Regions from separate parts of the Paraburkholderia sp. JPY419 genome, predicted to be linked through region 2. Evidence: predicted binding sites of a transcription regulator. Region 2 holds the regulator's gene; each other region holds the start of a gene.
What was found. The regulator FNR, encoded in region 2, switches genes on or off when oxygen is low (the NO sensors DNR and NnrR bind a similar motif). The targets are predictions, from matches to a motif close to TTGATNNNNATCAA.
Positions count from the first base shown of each region.

Region 1: QFZ91_RS24085 (OmpW/AlkL family protein) is a predicted target of FNR. The motif match lies at 2,449-2,462, and genes of this name have one in related genera.
Region 3: QFZ91_RS40345 (universal stress protein) is a predicted target of FNR. The motif match lies at 2,739-2,752, and genes of this name have one in related genera.
Region 4: QFZ91_RS26845 (universal stress protein) is a predicted target of FNR. The motif match lies at 2,188-2,201, and genes of this name have one in related genera.

Region 1 is NZ_JBNDKV010000003.1:109,476-114,111, forward strand. It holds gene nifD (nitrogenase molybdenum-iron protein alpha chain) at 1-409, shown strand, start outside; gene nifK (nitrogenase molybdenum-iron protein subunit beta) at 479-2,038, shown strand; gene QFZ91_RS24085 (OmpW/AlkL family protein) at 2,521-3,159, shown strand; gene cyoA (ubiquinol oxidase subunit II) at 3,243-4,139, shown strand; gene cyoB (cytochrome o ubiquinol oxidase subunit I) at 4,146-4,636, shown strand, end outside.
Region 2 is NZ_JBNDKV010000001.1:1,313,884-1,318,519, reverse strand. It holds gene QFZ91_RS06145 (universal stress protein) at 1-328, shown strand, start outside; gene QFZ91_RS06140 (PAS domain-containing sensor histidine kinase) at 362-1,462, opposite strand; gene fnr (fumarate/nitrate reduction transcriptional regulator Fnr) at 1,585-2,367, opposite strand; gene QFZ91_RS06130 (response regulator) at 2,384-2,791, opposite strand; gene QFZ91_RS06125 (universal stress protein) at 3,040-3,501, shown strand; gene QFZ91_RS06120 (universal stress protein) at 3,545-4,048, opposite strand; gene QFZ91_RS06115 (universal stress protein) at 4,072-4,636, opposite strand, start outside.
Region 3 is NZ_JBNDKV010000004.1:2,581,908-2,586,543, forward strand. It holds gene QFZ91_RS40335 (SUMF1/EgtB/PvdO family nonheme iron enzyme) at 1-1,075, opposite strand, end outside; gene QFZ91_RS40340 (helix-turn-helix domain-containing protein) at 1,190-1,846, opposite strand; gene QFZ91_RS40345 (universal stress protein) at 2,162-2,629, opposite strand; gene QFZ91_RS40350 (FadR/GntR family transcriptional regulator) at 2,912-3,601, shown strand; gene QFZ91_RS40355 (acyl-homoserine-lactone synthase) at 3,658-4,251, opposite strand; gene QFZ91_RS40360 (hypothetical protein) at 4,406-4,636, shown strand, end outside.
Region 4 is NZ_JBNDKV010000003.1:672,411-677,046, forward strand. It holds gene QFZ91_RS26820 (hypothetical protein) at 1-15, shown strand, start outside; gene QFZ91_RS26825 (hypothetical protein) at 55-693, opposite strand; gene QFZ91_RS26830 (hypothetical protein) at 828-1,136, shown strand; gene QFZ91_RS26835 (LemA family protein) at 1,184-1,480, shown strand; gene QFZ91_RS26840 (flavodoxin family protein) at 1,472-1,831, opposite strand; gene QFZ91_RS26845 (universal stress protein) at 2,284-3,120, shown strand; gene QFZ91_RS26850 (hypothetical protein) at 3,637-3,897, shown strand; gene QFZ91_RS26855 (DUF3892 domain-containing protein) at 4,239-4,574, opposite strand.

The sequences.
Region 1 (4,636 bases), on a different contig from region 2:
GAAAAAAGTGATGCTGTTTGTAGGTGGCCTTCGCCCGCGCCACGTGATAGGCGCGTACGAGGATCTTGGGATGGAAGTTGTCGGTACCGGCTACGAATTTGCTCACAACGACGACTACCAGCGCACAACGCATCACATAAAAGACGGCACTCTGATTTACGACGACGTGACTGGCTACGAATTCGAGAGGTTCGTCGAACATACGCGACCAGACCTCGTCGGCTCCGGCATCAAGGAAAAATACGTCTTTCAGAAGATGGGCGTCCCGTTCCGCCAGATGCACAGCTGGGATTATTCTGGCCCATATCATGGCTACGACGGCTTCGCAATCTTCGCGCGGGACATGGACATGGCGATCTCGAGTCCAGTCTGGAGCCTGTCGAAGGCACCGTGGAAAAAGGCGGCGTGAGCGCTGCGGGCTGGTAGCGGCATGGGTGCCGACTGCCGGTTGCATAGAACACCAATACAGGAGTGAATCATGCCCCAATCAAGCGACAAAATTCTCGATCACGAACTGCTATTTCGCGAGCCGGAGTATCAGGAGCTCCTTCGGAATAAGAAAGATAACTTCGAGTTCAACCATTCCGACGAGGCGATAAATCAGGTCGCCGAATGGACAAAGACAGAAGATTATAAACTGAAGAACTTCGCCCGAGAGTCACTGACCATAAATCCAGCCAAGGCGTGTCAACCTCTTGGTGCCGTGTTCGTGGCGAACGGATTCCATAAGACATTGCCTTTCGTGCATGGCTCGCAGGGCTGCGTGGCCTATTACCGTTCGCATTTTTCGCGACATTTCAAAGAGCCAACGTCATGCGTCAGTTCGTCCATGACGGAGGACGCGGCCGTTTTCGGTGGTCTGAACAACATGATCGACGGTCTTGCGAATGCGTACAATCTCTACAAGCCCGACATGATCGCCGTCTCCACGACCTGCATGGCGGAGGTGATTGGCGACGATCTCGACGCGTTCATCAAGAATAGCAAGCAGAAGGGCAGCGTGCCACAAGATTACGACGTGCCGTTCGCACATACGCCCGCTTTTGTCGGCAGCCACGTGACCGGCTACGACAATGCGCTCTTGGGCATCCTCAAGTACTTTTGGGACGGCAAGGCAGGCACTACAGCACCACTCTTGCGAGTGCCGGACGAGAGCGTAAACTTTATCGGAGGATTCGACGGCTTCGTGGTCGGAAACATGAAGGAGATTCGGCGTATCTTCGATTTATTTGGCGTAAGCGTGAATATTATTTGCGATCCATCGGGAACATGGAACACCCCAACTGATGGCGAATTTCGGATGTACGAGGGCGGGACTACGAAAGAGGAAGTCGAGCGTGCGCTGAACGCCAAAGCAACGTTCGTCTTCCAGGAGTATTGCTGTGAGAAGACCAGCAAGTTCCTCGCGGATCATGGTCACGAAGTCGTGTCACTGAATGCGCCTGTCGGCGTTTCCGGTACAGATCATTTCCTCATGGAGATTTCGCGGGTGACGGGAAGACCAATTCCGGCTGAACTTGAAAAGGAGCGTGGGCAACTAGTTGATGCGATGGCAGACAGTCAGGCGAGTCTGCACGGCAAGCGCTATGCGCTTTACGGCGATCCAGATCAGATGCTCGGCTACACGAACTTCCTGCTCGAGTTGGGTGCGGAGCCAGTGCACGTGCTCTCGACGAACGGTAACGACGGGTGGGCGGAAAAGGTTCGGGCATTGCTGGACGCGTCGCCATACGGTGAAGGATGCAAGGTCTATCCAAAGCGCGATCTATGGCACTTGCGCTCGCTGCTATTTACGGAACCAGTGGATTTCCTGATCGGCAATACACACGGAAAGTACTTGGAGCGCGACACTGGTACGCCGCTCGTCCGACTCGTGTTTCCGATTTTCGACCGTCACCATTACCATCGCTATCCGACGTGGGGGTATGCGGGGGCATTACGCGTTCTGTTAGCGCTGCTGGATGAATTCTTCGAGACACTCGATGCAAACACGATTGACATCTCGAAGACCGATTACAGCTATGACATCATCCGGTGAGAGGTGGAGCTGTTCGGGGATGGGCTCAGTGTTGAGTGCTCAAAGGGGGGGCAGTTCAACCCTCCGGAAAGCATGGATATTGGGTCTCCCTAGTTGCTCGACATCGCTGGCAATACCGAAGCGCGAAGGCAAAAATCGACAAATAGGAGCGGCGGGACGATTGCGCCGGACCTTTCGCGAAGCGTCGGCGGTTAGTCGACCAGCAGACGAAGATCGACTTCTCCGCGCTGCATTTTGCCATTCATAACGCTACTTAGTGTCACGGAGAGCTACACGGCAGATCGCCATCCCACGATCGGCTGAAAAGCATTTCGGGACGCATTGCGCAATTCGGAGCGCGGACGGAGAAGTGCAAGAATTTATATGGTCTGCGACGCGGGAACGCACACAAGCACTGCGCAAAACATCAGTTGATTGCGATCAACGCTATCGGCCACAAGTTCGTGCACAGTGCAGAAGGTTAATGGCTAAAGGTAATGACAATGATAAAGCAACTCCGCAATGTGGCTGCTGCACTACTCCTTATGTCACCATTTGGACCGCACGCAGCTAACGCCGCTGACAGTGCAGTCGTCGGAAACTACGCAGGTGATTGGTTGGTACGCCTCCGCGCGATAAGCATTGAGCCGCAAGTTCGCAGGACTGACACGCTTTCCGTGCTCGATGTCGGCGTAAGCAACGCGCTGGTGCCAGAGGTCGATTTCACTTATATGGTACGGGACAGCATCGGCGTGGAGTTGATTCTTGGTACCTCACGTCATCACCTGACGTCGAATCTCGGCGACCTTGGTGGCGCTAACTTGCTGCCACCGACATTGTTATTGCAATATCATTTTAATCATGCGGGACGCGTTCGACCGTACGTTGGTGCCGGACTCAACTACACGCTCTTCTATAACAACGGATTGCACGCGGGAGGTGTACCCGTCGCTATAAAGAATCACAGCGTTGGTCCTGCACTGCAGGTCGGGATTGACGTGCAGGCATCAAAGAGTCTATTCGTTAACGCCGACATCAAGAAGATATGGATGAAGACTGACGCATCGCTTAGCGGCTCGTCAATTGGCACCTTGCATGTCGATCCGCTGGTCATTGGTATTGGCGTCGGGGTGAAGTTCTAGACGTTGCGAATCTCAAGCGACAGACCATTCAGTGAACGGCTGGCTTCGCTCCTTGTACAGTGGCAACTTGGGAGAAGATGGGCATGACAGACAGGAAAGCTTTTAAAGAGCGGTTAATCCCCATCGGTGGTTGGCTGTTCGTTTCTCTTGCTGGGTGCAAACCCAACTTTCTCGTGCTGAGTCCCAAGGGTAGCGTAGGCACGGCGGAGAGATCACTCATCGCCTCGGCCACATGGGCCATGCTGCTGATCGTTGTGCCCGTTATTATCCTCACGCTTGCCTTCGCGTGGCGCTACCGCGCGTCGAACCGCAGCGCACGCTACGTCCCGACCTGGGTTCACTCAACGGCGATTGAAGTGGTGATCTGGACCATACCCGCTGCCATCATTCTGTTCCTCGCCATCCTTACGTGGCGTACCACGCATGAGCTCGACCCTTATAAACCACTGGAATCAGACGTGAAGCCCATCAACGTCGAAGTCGTCGCGGTCGACTGGAGATGGCTCTTTATCTATCCTGACCTCGGCATCGCTACACTGAACGAATTGGCGGTGCCTGTGAGCACGCCGGTCAATTTTCGCATCACGTCGGACTCGGTGATGAACTCATTCTTCATCCCGCAACTTGGCACTCAAGTCTACGCGATGGCCGGCATGCAAACCCGGTTACACCTGATCGCCGACGAAGCGGGCGACTTCACGGGCTTCTCGTCGAATTATAGCGGCAAAGGCTTCTCTGACATGAAGTTCCGTACGGTGGCTACGAGCCAGCAGGGCTTCGATGCGTGGGTGGAGACGGTAAAAGCTTCATCGACCCAGCTTACGATGGATCGGTACGCAACGGTCACGCAGCCGCAGGCAAACGCGCCCGTGCAGTACTTCTCGAAGGTCGACCGGAGGCTTTTCGACAAAATCGTCGGCAAATACAACAACGGCAACGTCGCGGATTTCACTGTCTCATCGTGCGTAACCAAGGGGTAAACAGCCATGTTCGGAAAACTCACATTAGACGCGATGCCGCTCGATCAGCCCATCATCATGGGGGCGTCGGTGTTCATGGCGCTTGTTGTCTTCGGCGTGTTCTGGCTGGTCACCTTAGAAGGTAAGTGGAAGTACCTCTGGGTCGAGTGGCTCACGAGCGTGGACCACAAGCGCATCGGCGTCATGTACATGATCGTGGCCGTGCTCATGTTGGTGCGCGGCTTTGCCGACGCCGTAATGATGCGCCTTCAACAGGCCGTCGCGTTCAATTCGCCAGGCTATCTGCCGCCGGATCACTTCGACCAGATCTTCACGGCGCATGGCGTCATCATGATCTTCTTCATGGCGATGACGCTCATGGTAGGCTTCTTCAATCTCGTCGTGCCATTGCAGATCGGCGCGCGCGATGTGGCGTTTCCGTTTCTGAACTCGCTTTCCTTCTGGTTGACCGCAGTCAGCGCGGTGTTGATCAATCTGTCCCTCGTAGCTGGCGAATT
Region 2 (4,636 bases):
CGGCTATTACGACCCGCTCGCGCTAGTCGAAGCATTGCGCCAGGACGGCCACTCGGTGCTCGAGCAGGCCGAGCAGGCCTGCGCCGCCGCCGATGTGCGTTGCCGGCCCGCGATGATCGAGTCGGAGAGCCTGTCCGACGACGTCGCCACGATCGTGCTGCGCCACGGCGAGGACGTCCACGCCGATCTGCTCGTGCTGGGCACGCATGGGCGACGCGGCGTGCGGCGCCTCGTGATCGGCAGCGTGGCGGAGCGGGTGCTGCGTTTCTCGACCTGTCCGGTGTTGCTGATGCGCGAGCAGATCAGCGAGGAAGCGCCCGAGGAGTAATCCGCGGTAGCGCGGCGCGGCGGCGTGGCAGCACTACACGAGCGCGTCGGCTGGTATCTGGATCGAGATCCTGAAACCATGGCCCGGCGAGCTGGTGAACGACACGTTGCCGCGCAACTGCCGCACACGTTCGCGAATGCCAAGCAGCCCGAATGAATGTGTTCCCTGCGCATGATTCAGCGCGACACCCACGCCGTCATCGTCGATATCGAGCGATACGATCGGGCCCGCGCAGGTCATGTCGATGCGTACGCGCCTCGCCTTGGCGTGCCGCGCGACGTTCGTCAACGCCTCCTGAACGATGCGAAACAGCGCCGTCGCCGCGAATTCGCCGCATACCGGCTCGGCCGGTTCGAGATGCACGCTCGAGCGCACGTTGTAGCGTTTCGTAAAGTCTTCGGCCAGCCAGTCGAGCGCGGCGGCGAGTCCGAGGTCGTCGAGCAGCGGGGGGCGCAGATCGGCGGCGATGCGCCGCAGCGAAGCGGCCATCCAGTCGATCTGCTGTTGCAGCTCGCGCGTTTGCGCCGCAAGCGGCTCAGTGTCGGCTTGCTTGTTCAGCTTCGCTTCGAGCAGCGCGACGCTCATTTTTAGCGCCGTCAGCCGTTGGCCGAGATCGTCGTGCAGTTCGCGCGCAATCCGTTTCTGCTCGTTTTCACGGGCGATGTGCGTGTGCGTGGATACCTGACTCGCGCGTTCGAGTTCCGCAAGACGCATGCGCTCGGTCAGATCGCGCGTGACCTTGGCGAAGCCGAGCAGCGCGCCCGACGCATCGTGCACGGCGGAAACGACCGCATTAGCCCAGAAACGCGAGCCGTCGCGACGCACACGCCATCCTTCGTCCTCGGCGCGGCCTACGGCTGCGGCGGTTTCCAGTTCGCGCGCGGGCTTGCCGGCAGCGATGTCTTCCGGGGTATAGAACTTCGAGAAATGCTGGCCGATGATTTCTTCGGGCGTGTAGCCCTTGATGCGCTGTGCGCCGGGATTCCAGCTGGTGACGCGGCCGGCGGGGTCCAGCATGAAGATCGCGTAGTCCTGCACCGCCTCGACCAACATGAAATAACGATCCTCGACGGACACGTCCGACCCGGACGCAGCACTGCTGAAGCAGGAAGACTCGCCGCTCGATAGACCCATCGCTCCTCCGGGCGGCCACGCAAGGTCGCGTACCGCAACGCACTGAGTTATATCAGTTCAGGAGCGCCTGTTCCACCCGGCATGTCCCGCGAACGAACGTGGGGCGTGCGTCGCGCCGGTGCTCAAACCCGAGCCAGTCGTTCCGGGTCTTCGATGCGGATCGTTTTGCCGTTCGCCTTGACGAGGTGCTCGCGCTGGAACTTTGAGAACATCCGGCTCACCGTTTCGAGCTTCATGCCCAGAAAGCAGCCGATTTCCTCGCGCGTCATGCGCAGATGAAACTCCGCCGCGGAAAAGCCGCGCGCCTTGAAGCGCTTCGATAGATTCAGGAGGAACGTCGCGACGCGCTGCTCGGCGGTCATCGTGCCGAGCAGCATCATCTGGCTCGATTCGCGCACGATCTCGCCGCTCATCATCTGATAGATGTGATGCTGCATCGGTTTGATCTCGCGACAGATCGCCTCGAGCTGCGCGAACGGAATGATGCACACGACGCTATCTTCGAGCGCAATCGCATCGCAATTCTGCTTGGCCTCGCCGATGCCGTCGAGGCCAAGCGAGTCGCCGGCAATCTGGAAGCCCGTAACGTGCTCGCGACCGTCGCGATGCATGACCACGGTTTTGAATGAGCCGGCGCGTATCGCGTAGATGCTTTGAAACTCGTCGCCCGCGCGATACAGCGCGTCGCCGCGTTTGATCGAGCGCGTCGAGCAGATCAACGCATCGAGCCGGCTCAGTTCGTCCGGTGTCAGCTCGGGCGGCATGCAGATCGCGCGCATCGCGCAGGTGGAGCAGCCCGTGACGGCGTGGCGTGCCGCCGCGGTGCTGGGCGCGACGTGGATCGGTACGACGTGCGAGGTGCGAGGCGCGTCGTGGCGCGGTTCACGGACTGCGGCAACTTGCATGATCGGCTCCTGGCGGTCAGACCCGGTGCGCACGACGCGCATAGGCAATCGCTTCGATGGCGCGGCAGGCGAGCTCGAACTCCGAGGTCTTGTCGAAGAAGAAGTCGGCGCCCGCCGCTTCGCACGCGCGGCGAAACGCCGTCGCGTCATGATTGGTCAGCACGATGCTGACGATGGACGGCCGCACCCGCGCTAGCGCAGCGAGCAGCAGGAGGTCGGTCTTGCCCGAGAAGCACGGGTCCAGCACCGCGACATCGGCGCGACTCGCGACGATGTCGTCGAACGCGTGCTCGACGCCCGCCGACTCGCCGGCGATTTCGATGCCGGGAATCAGCGCGATCAGGCAAGCAAGCCGGCGCCGGACCTCGACCGCATCGTCGACGAGGAAGATTCTCGATAAGGTGGCTGACGGGGCGGTGTCCATACCGACCAGTATTGGCGACCTAATCTTGGAAATATATCGGCAGCGCTTTAAGCGGTGCTAGGAGTTCAGGTAGTGGTTGTAGGATTATTCCTGGTGGGTTGCTGGCGATGTCGTCCAGCAGCGGCGGCACCGAGCGGCGGCCCGTTGACCTGCGTCAAGCCGAGTGGCGGGGCGCGCTTCACACTGTCGGTGCAAACGCGCGAGGGCACCACTTCGGGTCATGCCAGCGCTTTCAGAGGGAGTCCGACATGTATGCACGAATTCTGGTTGCACTCGACGACAGTCCCAGCGCGCAGCGCGCCTTCGCCGAGGCGCTGAAGCTCGCGAAGCTGACGGGCGCCACGCTCGAAGCCTGCTGCGTGGTGGGGCACGGCAAGTGGTCGGACAATGCCGACGTGGCTTTCGAGCCGGAACCGGCGGGCGCGGCGCAAGATTTCGCCAGCCGCGCGCTCGATGGCCCGCGCGAGCTGTTGCGCGAGGCGCAGGTGCCGGGCGGCGTGCGGGTGATCGACGCTTACGCCGAAAACGTGTCGGCGGTGCTCGCGCGCGTCGCCGACGAAATCCAGGCCGATCTGATCGTGATGGGCACGCATGGCCGCCGTGGCGTGCAGCGCTTTCTGCTCGGCAGCGTCGCGGAGTCGCTCGTGCGGTCGACCGACATACCGGTGCTGATCGTGCGGCATGACGAACAAGCCCACCCTCGGCCCTGAAGCGCCGCGCAGAGCCAGTTTCTAGCGGCTCAGGTGAGTTCGCTCAGGCGGGTCCGCTGTCGGCGCTGTCCGGGACTGGCTGGACGCGCGTCGCGCCGCTCGCCTGCGCGGGAATCATCAGCACCGGGCAACAGGCGCGGCGCAGCACGCGCTCGGCGACGCTGCCGAGCATCAGCCGTTGAAACCCGCGGCGGCCGTGCGTGCCCATCACGATCGCATCGGCGTGCCATTCGCGCGCCGTCTCGACGATGCGATGCGCGACGTCTTCGCCGGTGGTCGCGGCTTCGACGGTGCGGGCCGTGCCCTTGACCCCGCGTGCGCTCATCCGGCTCTGCGCGTCGGCCGCGATCCGCTTGCCTTCCTCGATGAACGCGTCCTCGATCGTGGAAGGGTCGAAGCCGGGCGCGTCGTAAGCGATGATGGGTACGTCGATCACGTACAGCGGCATCAGCTCGGCGCCCGATTCGGCGGCGAGGGTCAGCGCGGCGTCGAACGCGCGCGAGGCCGTGGCGCTGCCGTCGAGCGCGACGAGTAGGCGGTGAAACATGGCGGGCTCCTTAAGCGCGCACTTCAGTGCGACAACAGCACCGGCACGGTCATCGATTCGAGCATCGTGCGCGTCGCGCCGCCCAGCACGACTTCGTGCAGACGCGAATGCGCGTAGGCGCCCATCACGATCAGGTCGCAGCCGAGGTCGGCCGCCTGCGACAGCAGCGCGTCGCCGACCGGCGCGCGGTCCGCGACGCTCAGCTCGCGCACGTCGATCTTGACGCCGTGACGCGCGACGGTGAGTGCGATGTCGTCGCCGGCAGCCGTGCCCTGCGGCGGACGATCGGCCGACGAATGAACCGTCAGCAGCGTCACTTTGGCCGCGTGCGCGAGGAACGGCAGCGCGTCGTGGATCGCGCGGGTCGCTTCGCGGCTGCCGTCCCACGCGATCAGCGCGTGGCGGCCCGGCGCCGCGAAGGTGCCGCTCGACGGCACCAGCAACACCGGCCGCCCGGCCGACAGCACGATGTGCTCGACGAACTGTTCGGCGACGAACGCGTCCGGGTCGGTCGGGTCGGGCTGGCCGAGCACGATCAGATCGGCGACCCGCGCATAGGGCGGCACGACGTCGTTCGCGTAGCCGTTC
Region 3 (4,636 bases), on a different contig from region 2:
CGTTGCCGAACTGACCTTCCGCACCGAACGCGCTGACGTTGTCCGGATGCGCATCGACGGGCCGTGGGTCCCAGCTGCGGAAATCGAAATTCCCCGATGCCGCGTGCGGCGCGCCGTGCGCCGCGCGTTGCCATTGCGCCTCCGTCGGCAGGGCTTTGCCGGCCCAGCGCGCGTAGGCGCTCGCTTCGGCGTGGCTCACGTAGACGGGCCAGTCGAGCGGCAACGGTACGTCGTCGAACATCGTGCGCAGCGTCCATGCGGTGCGGCCGTCTTCCGACGTGCGTTGCGACCAGCCGGCCGGATGCTCGATGCACTCCGCTTCCTTCCACGCCCAGTCTTTCGGCGACCACCACTTCGGCTCGCGATAACCGCCGTCGTCGAGGAACTCGAGGAACGCACCGTTCGTGACCATGTATCGATCGATCTCGAACGCGGGCACCTCCACGCCCATCTCGCCGAATTCATTGTCCCAGCCGAAACGGCCGGCCTCGCGCGGCATGCCGAGCACGGTCGTGCCGGCGGGCACGCGGACCATCGACGACAATCCGTCGCGCCGCTCCGTGCGTGTCACCACCGGTTCGCGCAATGCGGTGTTTTTCTGCGCGAGCGGCAACTGATGGAGCATGTACGCGAGCGTTTCCGCGTGCATCAACCGATGCTCGATCGCGACGTTCAGCAACTGCACGGCCGCTTCATCGCCCACCGGGTTGCCGAGTTCGTCGAGCGCGGCGTCGATCTGGCGGCGCGCGCGCATCGCATACTCGCGGAGGGCGTCGAGCGACGGCCAATCGCTGGGCTGATCGGTGGGAAAGCCGCCGTCTACCGGATCGATGCCGAATGCGAACAGCTGGTCGAGTTCCGGTGCGAAAGCCGGCAGATCGAACAGACGCTGGTCGAACAGATTGCGATCGAACGCTTCGAGATGGCCGATATAGAACACCACACGGTGACGCTCGCGGATCGGCCGTTCATAGAGGTAGTCGGGTTTGACGATTGCAAACAGGTCATCGGTGACTTGACGCGCGTCGTGCAGGCGCTGCACGAGCGGATGATGCGGGGCAGGGTCGCGATTCATTGGGGCCGGGTCTCCATGCAACACGGTTGCCGTGGGGGGCGGTCTGAAAACTTTACCCCGTTGCAGACGGCGTGCCAAGACGAACCGAGCGACCGTTCAGCCCCGCCCAGCCGCTCAGACCTGCCGCAAGCCTTCGAGATCGACGATGTGAATATGCTTGCCCCGCGTGTCGATCAGGCCACGCTTTTGAAATCTTGACAGCGTGCGGCTGACCGTTTCGAGCGTCATGCCGAGGTAGCTGCCCATGTCCTCGCGCGTCATGCGCAGGTTGAATTCCGACCACGAGTAGCCGCGCTGCGCATTGCGCTGCGACACGTCCAGCAGAAAGGCGGCGACGCGTTCGTCGGCGGACAGAGAGCCGAGCACCATCATCTGCGCGGCCTCGCTGACGATCTGCGCACCCAGCAGCTTGTGCATGCGCTCCTGGATCGAACCGATTTCGCGACATAGCTGCTTCAGCGCACTGTATGGAACGATGCACACCGTGCTGTCTTCCAGCGCGACGGCGCTGCACGCGTGGATGTCCGCGCTGATGCCGTCGAGACCGAGCGGCTCGCCTGCAAGACGTAGGCCGGTGACCTGCTCGCGGCCGTCGCGGTGGACCATCACGGTCTTCATCGAGCCGGAACGCAGCGCGTAGATGCTGTCGAAGCGGTCGCCGCTGCGATACAGCGCTTCGCCGCGCAACACCGAGCGCGCCGAGCAGATCAGCGTTTCGAGCTTCGGCAGTTCCTCCGCGGACAGCCCCTGCGGCATGCAGATCTGACGCATCGAACAACTGGAGCAGCGCGCGGCGGTGCGTGCGGTGGCGCGTCCCGCCATGGACTCGCGGCTGCCGCTCGCGGCAGAGCCGGCGGAGCGGGTCGAGGAACGGGGCACAGCGGTAGGATTCAGCATGTTCTGCGCGCGATTGATTATTGGTAGTGGTGAAATTGTCCCACCCGTTATGACCCTCAACAGGTGGCAAAGTGACGCGTTCGCTGCTTCGCTTTCCTGGCGACGGTGCTGCCCCGACGAAGGTGGGAAGGTGAGCCGCCGCGGCCGATGTCGGCGTCGTGGCTCACCGTCTTGCGCATGATGACCGTGTCAGACGGGTTGCTTATCGGCGCCCGCGGCGGACGGTACCAGCAGAACCGGCAGCGTGGCCTGGCGCACGCAGCGTTCGGCGACGCTGCCGAGAATCAGCCGCTGGAAGCCACGCCGGCCGTGCGTGCCCATCACGAGCAGGTCTGCGTTGAATTCGGCGGCGGCGTGCAGCACGATCTCGGCGACATCGCCGAGCGACGAAGCTTCGGAAACCCCCGGGTCGCCTTTCACACCTTGCTCGGCCATCACTTTCGAAAACTCGGCACGCAGTTCCTGGCCTTCCTCGATCAGCCGGTTGCGCAGGATCGACGGGTCGTAGCCGGGCGCCTCGAAGTACATCGGCGTATTTTCGACGACATAAAACGGCCGCAGCACAGCGCCATTCGACTTGGCGAGTTCGAGCGCCGCTTCGAACGCACGGCGCGAGGTATTGCTGCCGTCGACCGCTACAAGGATGCGTTTGTACATATCGGCTCCACGTCAAAAAAGCGTCTGCCACATTGCCAGCCGCGGCAGGGTTTATTGATCTTTTATACCAATGAAGCTTAGATGATTGCCGGAAAAGATGCACTCGACCAGGATGTAAATCAAACATTTGCCAAATATTCAGACGCGGCGCGGACGAAATGGCGGGCGCGGCGGCGCGCGCAAGTGGCCTTGCATGCTTACAAAACCGCATAAGTTTGCTGAAGCTGGAACAAGGTTGGCCTTACAATCAGGCCATATTCAGACAAGCTGGCCAGTCCGCTGATGAACGATCGAAAAACCAAGGGCTTACCCGACCAGATCTACGGCGACATTCTCAACCGCATCCTCGAAGGCGAGTACAAGGAAGGCGAGCGGTTGCCGACCGAGCACGCGCTGGCGGAGCGTTTCGCCACGTCCCGGCCGACCGTGCGCGAAGCGCTCGCGCGATTGCGGGCCGACGGCATCATCTCGACGCGGCACGGCTCTGGCACGACCGTCGCGCGGCGCCCCGACCCGGACGTGCGCCGCTTCGCGCCGCTCGAAACGCTGTCCGATATCCGCCGCTGCTATGAGTTTCGCATCGTGACCGAGGCGGGCGCGGCCGCGCAGGCAGCGCTGAAGGCCGACGCCCAGGACATCGCCGCGATCCAGCATGCGTGGGACGAGCTGGAGCGCATCATCGAGGCGAAGGGCATCGGCGCGAAGGACGACTTCCTGTTCCACCAGGCGGTCGCGCGGGCGTCGAAGAATCCGTTTTTCATCACGGTGATGTCGTTCATCGAGGAACAGATCCTGTTCAGCATGAACCTGTCGCGCAATCTGTCGCTGGTCAAAACGGTGGAACGGCAGCGGGTGGTGCAGGCCGAGCACATGGCGGTGCTCGACGCGATCCGCCGCAAGGACTCGGCGGCTGCGGGCGCCGCGATGCGCGCGCATCTCGAGAACGCGCTGGAACGGATGTTCGGTTCCTGAGTCCGCGCGCGCGGGTGAAGCTGTCGAGATTTCGTGCGGCCACGCTCCGGCGCGGCTCAAGCCGCGTCGGCGACCGGCCCGAATAGCGAGGTCAGCGTTTTCGCGCTTACCGCGACGTCGAGCGCAACGGCCCGTTCGACGCCGATCTGCAGCGGCGGCCCGAGCCGGCTGATATCGAGCCCGGCACGGCGCAGCATGCGCTCGATCGGCGTGGTAGTCACCGTGACGTAATGCGTGATGCCCATGCGCTGTGCGAAGCGCATTACTTCCTGAATTGCGCGAATTGTCATATCCGTGAAACCAAAAGACTGTTCCTCCCCGTTGGTTTCGATCGCCCAGCGGCTCAGTTCCCAGATATGTCGGCCGACCGGCGCGGCCGCGCCATGCAGCAGTTGCGGGAAGGTGTCTTTCAGCATGTTCGGACCTTCGGTCGGCATCAGTCGCCAACAGCCGCGCAACCGTTCGTCTTCGCCCTGAATCAGCATGTAATACGGCCCGAGCGCGTCGTAGCCGTCTATCTCCATTCCCGCGATGGTCGGTATTTCCCAGCCGAGCCGGCCGTGAAAGACCCGGGCGCGCAGCCGGTACATCTCGTTGATCAGTTCGTTGTCGAATTCCTGCCGGAGTCCAATACGGATCGTGGTTTGCATGACGTTCTCCTGTGCGTGTTGGGGCTGCCACATACGCAGGAAAACTTATGCATTCTGAATCTTTGCGCCACCTACCTACCTGGATAGGTGTGGATGCTTATCGGGTATCGCAAAATTCACACACGTATCCGCCCCCAACCTACAAGGGTCCAAAATGGAACTCCTCGACAATCACTGGCAACCGCAAACCCACCTCCAGGCGCGTCCCTCGGAGGTCTCTTCGGCAGTGGATCGTGTTCTGATCATTGCCTACCGGAAGAAGAAAAAAGAGAGCCAGCGTCGTTTCTGGGCTCGCTTCGGCGTCACGCAGTCGCGCGGCAGCCGCTTCGAGTCCGGTGCGGAGATCCCGGCGCCGGTGTCGATCCTGCTTGGCCTTTACTTCATG
Region 4 (4,636 bases), on a different contig from region 2:
GATTCGGCGGAGTGATCCCGTGCACTGGTACGAATTCGAGCTCGCTGAATTTCGTCATTTCGCTTCGCTCATAAACGCGCGGAACTCATCCTCGACCGCGACGATCGCGTTCGCACAAGTCCAATACATCACGCTCAAGTTGCCGTCGGTGCGGTACATGCCACGGCACATCGCTTTCAGTTGAATTAGCGCGTGATCTTCGTCGAGCCGTCCCTTCGGCGCCGCGAGATACACGAAGCCGAACGAATGCGGCAACGCGGTTTCGATCAGCGTATCGTCAGCGCGGACGATGCGGCTCGCGGAATGCGTGGCGACGAACGCGCGCGTACGTACCCATGCCGACTCGCAATCGACCGTCGGTTCGCAACGCACACAGGCCTGTTGACGCGCCTCGAACGGCGCGACTTCCTCGCGGCGGAAGGCCGCCTCGCGCGCGGTGCTCGCGCATCCGGCAACGAGCACCAGACATAGGATCGACACCCAGATCCAGCACGCGGCGCGCTTCATGACCGCGCCGGTGTCGGTGTGGCCGCCGAACCAATGCATTTGTCGATCTCGCTGGGTTTGCTGCTCATCGGGTTTCCAGTCTTTGTCGCGTCTGAACCCGGCCGACCGCAACTCCTGCGCCGCGAACTCGACATCGACGACCGCGTCGCGTCCCGTGACGATCGCTTCCCGGGTGTCTGCAAACATAGCGGCTCGTCGCGCATGAAGACTGATCCTGATCAAACATGCCATTGACGGCGATCAAGCGATGCCACTGCCACGCGTCTACGCTGCGATGAATATGGCCCCGGCCACATCCACACTACCCGGCGAGGACGACCTTGAGACCCGCCCTGATCGTTTCGATTCTGTTCGCGCTGCTCTGCATGTCAGGATGCGGGGGTGACATGGTGCCGGCTGCCGATCGCGAAGTCGCCGTGGCCTTTGCCGACGTGCTGGATCTCTACAACGAACGGCTCGAACTGACGGAGCAAGCGGTCTTGCTCGGCCCCAAGCATCTGTCGCCGGATGCGCCGGCGCTCGCGCAGATAGGTAGGTCGCGCACGGCGGTCGCGGATCTGCATGCGTCGCCAGCCCTGCTCGACTCGCCCGCTTCGTTCGAACGCTTCGATGTCGCGCACGCGATCTGACCGACGCGATCTCGCAACTGCTGATCGCATGCGAGGGCATCCGCCGCCTGAAAGCGAGCCCGGCGTTCCACGCGCTGCGGTCGCGGCTCGCCTCGTCCGCGGGGCGGATCGCCTTCGCGCGCGAGCGCTACAATGAAGCGGCCCAGCGCTACAACGCAGCGCGTCTCCGTTTTCCGTTCGACTTCGCGGACATGATTCATCCCACCCAGCATAGGCCCGCTTTCACGGCTCCGGACGGAACGCCTGTGCATCTTCATCCGCGCACCGATTTCGACGCGTTGCGCGGCTCGCTGCGTCGAGTCGCAACGTTTTCGACCGCGAGCCTGAACTCTCCGCTACACTAGCCACTCCATCTCGCGGCGCGCCGCCATTCTCGACCTGATCTTCTGCGCGAACGCGTCGCGCTTGACGCCGTCTTTGCGTCGATACAGCTCACTGCCGGTAAACACGCAGGTCGCAAGCGGCGCCTTGCCCGCCGCCTCAGACATCTGCTTCAGCGCCTCTTTGCCGCCGAACGCGCCCTCGCAGCAAAACAGCGCGAGCCGGAGAACCTGCGGGCCGTGCAATTCCAGCCACGCCCGAGCTGGCGCGCACGCGCCACGCGCCCAGACGGGCGCGCCAACGACGACGAGGTCATACGCTGCGACGTCGAGCAGCGCCGGGATGACCTCGGGCGTGTCGATGACACAGCGCATCGATCAACGATCCGACGAAACCGCGTGCACCGTTACGCGGTTCCGGACCGCCGCGTTCGCGAATCGGTTTGATGTCGGCGTCCAGCCTGGACGCGAGCAGCTCCGCATCACGCCGCGTTGTGCCGGTTCGCGAGTAATAGACGATGCGAAACCTGCAACGCTCGGACATATGCTTTCTCCGACATCGGACATTGGGCACCTCATCCGCCAATTGAGCGTCATGCGCTGCGAACGTGCCAGCTCGCGATGCGATGACGCTTCGATCAAGATTCGACTTGCGGGCGGTGGTGTCAGAGTAATTGAGCTCGGCCGGCAGCGATTGACCCACGTCAACTGGCGTGCGGCATCCGCGATGCTTGATCTGCGTCAACAGTCGTGCCGGGCTGGACCATAGACTAAATGTCACTACGGGCTGCGCCCGTTTCCACACGGTCTGTCAGGGAGCCTTGACGATGAGCTACAAAAGCATTCTCGTTGACCTCGATACGAGCGTTCGCGCGCATCCGCGCCTCGAGATCGCATTGCAGCTTGCCCGGTTTCACGCGCGGCTGACCGGTCTGTTTTCGACCTATGTGCCACCGCGCCACGTGTTCTTCGTCATGGCCGGCACTGCCGAGTACTACGCGGAGCACGAGCGCCAGCGCCACGAAAAGGCCGGCTCCCTCGAGCGGCTCTTTCATGCCGAACTCGCGCGTGCAAGGGTCGAAGGTCAGTGGATCACCGCAGACGGCTATGCGAACGACGTTGTGCCGCCGTACGCCCGTCTCGCCGATCTGATCGTGCTCGGACAGACTGATCCGGTCGACCCCGAGGCGGTCGTCGCCGAACAGTTCGTCGAGCACGTCGTGCTGTCGGCGGGACGGCCGGTATTGGTGGTGCCGTCGAGCGGGCGCGTCGCGTCGCCGGTCCGGCACGTGCTGATCGCGTGGGACGGCAGCCGTGAAGCCACCGGCGCGATCCACGACGCGCTGCCGTTCCCCGCGCATGCCGCGAAGGTGTCGCTGCTGACGGTCCATTCGCCCAGCGATCAACCGCCGCGCGACCGGATTCCCGGCGCGGACATCGCGCTGACCATCGCGCGTCACGGCGTGAAGATCGACGCGCGCGAGCTGACCATCGAAAACGACACGCCGGTCGGCGATGCTTTGCTGTCGCAGGCGTCGGAGCTCGGCTGCGACCTGATCGTGATGGGCGCGTTCGCGCACTCCCGCCTGCACGAAGTCGTACTGGGAGGCGCAACGCGCACGATGCTAGAGTCGATGACCGTGCCAGTGCTGTTGTCGCACTGAAGATCGCGCTTAAAGAGACCATCATGGTGTACGACACGGCGGGCTTCGATCCGTCGGTGACGACGGACCTTGGGCTACACGCGCCACTGACAGCCGAAGCGCGCGCGATCTGGGATCGCAGTCGCGAAAGGTACGACGGCGCTTTCGCGCGGCAGCCGAGCAGGCTCGCATTGAAGGGCTCTCATTGCAGCAGCAACAGACACCAGGCGAGGTACCGACCAAGGCTCCATCAGAGCTCCAACCGGAACGCAAACGGACGTGCTATTGCTGCGGGCACCCGAACCCCGCAGCAGCGTTTGAGTGTGAGAAATGCTTGGTGAGGCTCTAGTCGTCATGCCACTTCCGCAAAATATCCGGGACGGTCTGCCGGCAGTTCGGCTTGTCAGGGGCTGCCGGATGCTGCCCGACTCAGTGCGGCCGAGACCTGGGCACACACTTTGGGAGCCCGGGTCGCGCGAAGAACCAGATACCCACTGAGCTAGACTTGACCTATCGCTTGTACCGCCGGGACATGACATGTTCGATAGACAGACGCACCGAGGCTTCAGCATCACGGTGACAGCGCGCAACGACGTACGCGGCGGCTCCAATGTCACGCTGCTTGTCGAGCGCATCTTTTCCCACCGGGACGACGTGCGCACCGGCGCGCCGCTCGCAAAACCGGAGCATTACCACTCGGTGCACCCCGCAACTGCGGCCGTCGGCGAAGCCATGCGACGAGTCAGGCGGCTAATTGACGAGGCACTCGGTGAACGCGATCCGCTGGAAGGCGAGTAATTTTCAATTCGCAACTCTCCAGCCCGGTCTGCAGCGCGCCTTGCCCGGATTTTAAATCTGACCAAGCCAAACGACTGGCTCGCCCTTTCGGCAGCCGGACATAATCGATCGCTGCGAGGCGTGAAACCACGGCGGACACCCCTAGGGTAACGATTTCCGTCCCGCTCCGTCTTCGTCGACGGAATTCGCCATGTTGAACGAAACGAGGGCCCTAAAATGGGGGGGCTCGACAATAAGTGAGATTTCCCCGCTTAATCCACTCGCGTTTGAAACGCGAGTTGGCCAAGACGCCTCAAAGCGGTGGCCGGCCCGTCGAATTCGCCATGCTCAACGATAAGCATTTACCGGCACTGGGGCAGGCTGAGAAGGTTGTCCGCAGTGGTCACGTCGTGCCCCGTCCTGAGGAATTTTTGGCCTTGCGGGGTTTGCCAGACGAGCACATCAGCAGTCTGGTCACCTCTGACAACATAGAAGCTCCACCTACCCGTCTCAATCCCGTTAATAGCGTCTTTCTCGCTGATTTTCCACCGGCTCCCGTCGGGGTTCTTTCCGCCGATATGCGAAATGGCCTCGTGCCTACTCTGCTTTTTTGTCTTCCTGATGCAGAGAACCTGAATACGCTGCGCCATAAAACCCCCGCTCTTTATGATGGAGTTTGATATTGCATGATCCATCATATTAAGGAATTGCACGTTTACCCGCGATTTATGCGATATGTATTGGCGCAGATCAAACGGAT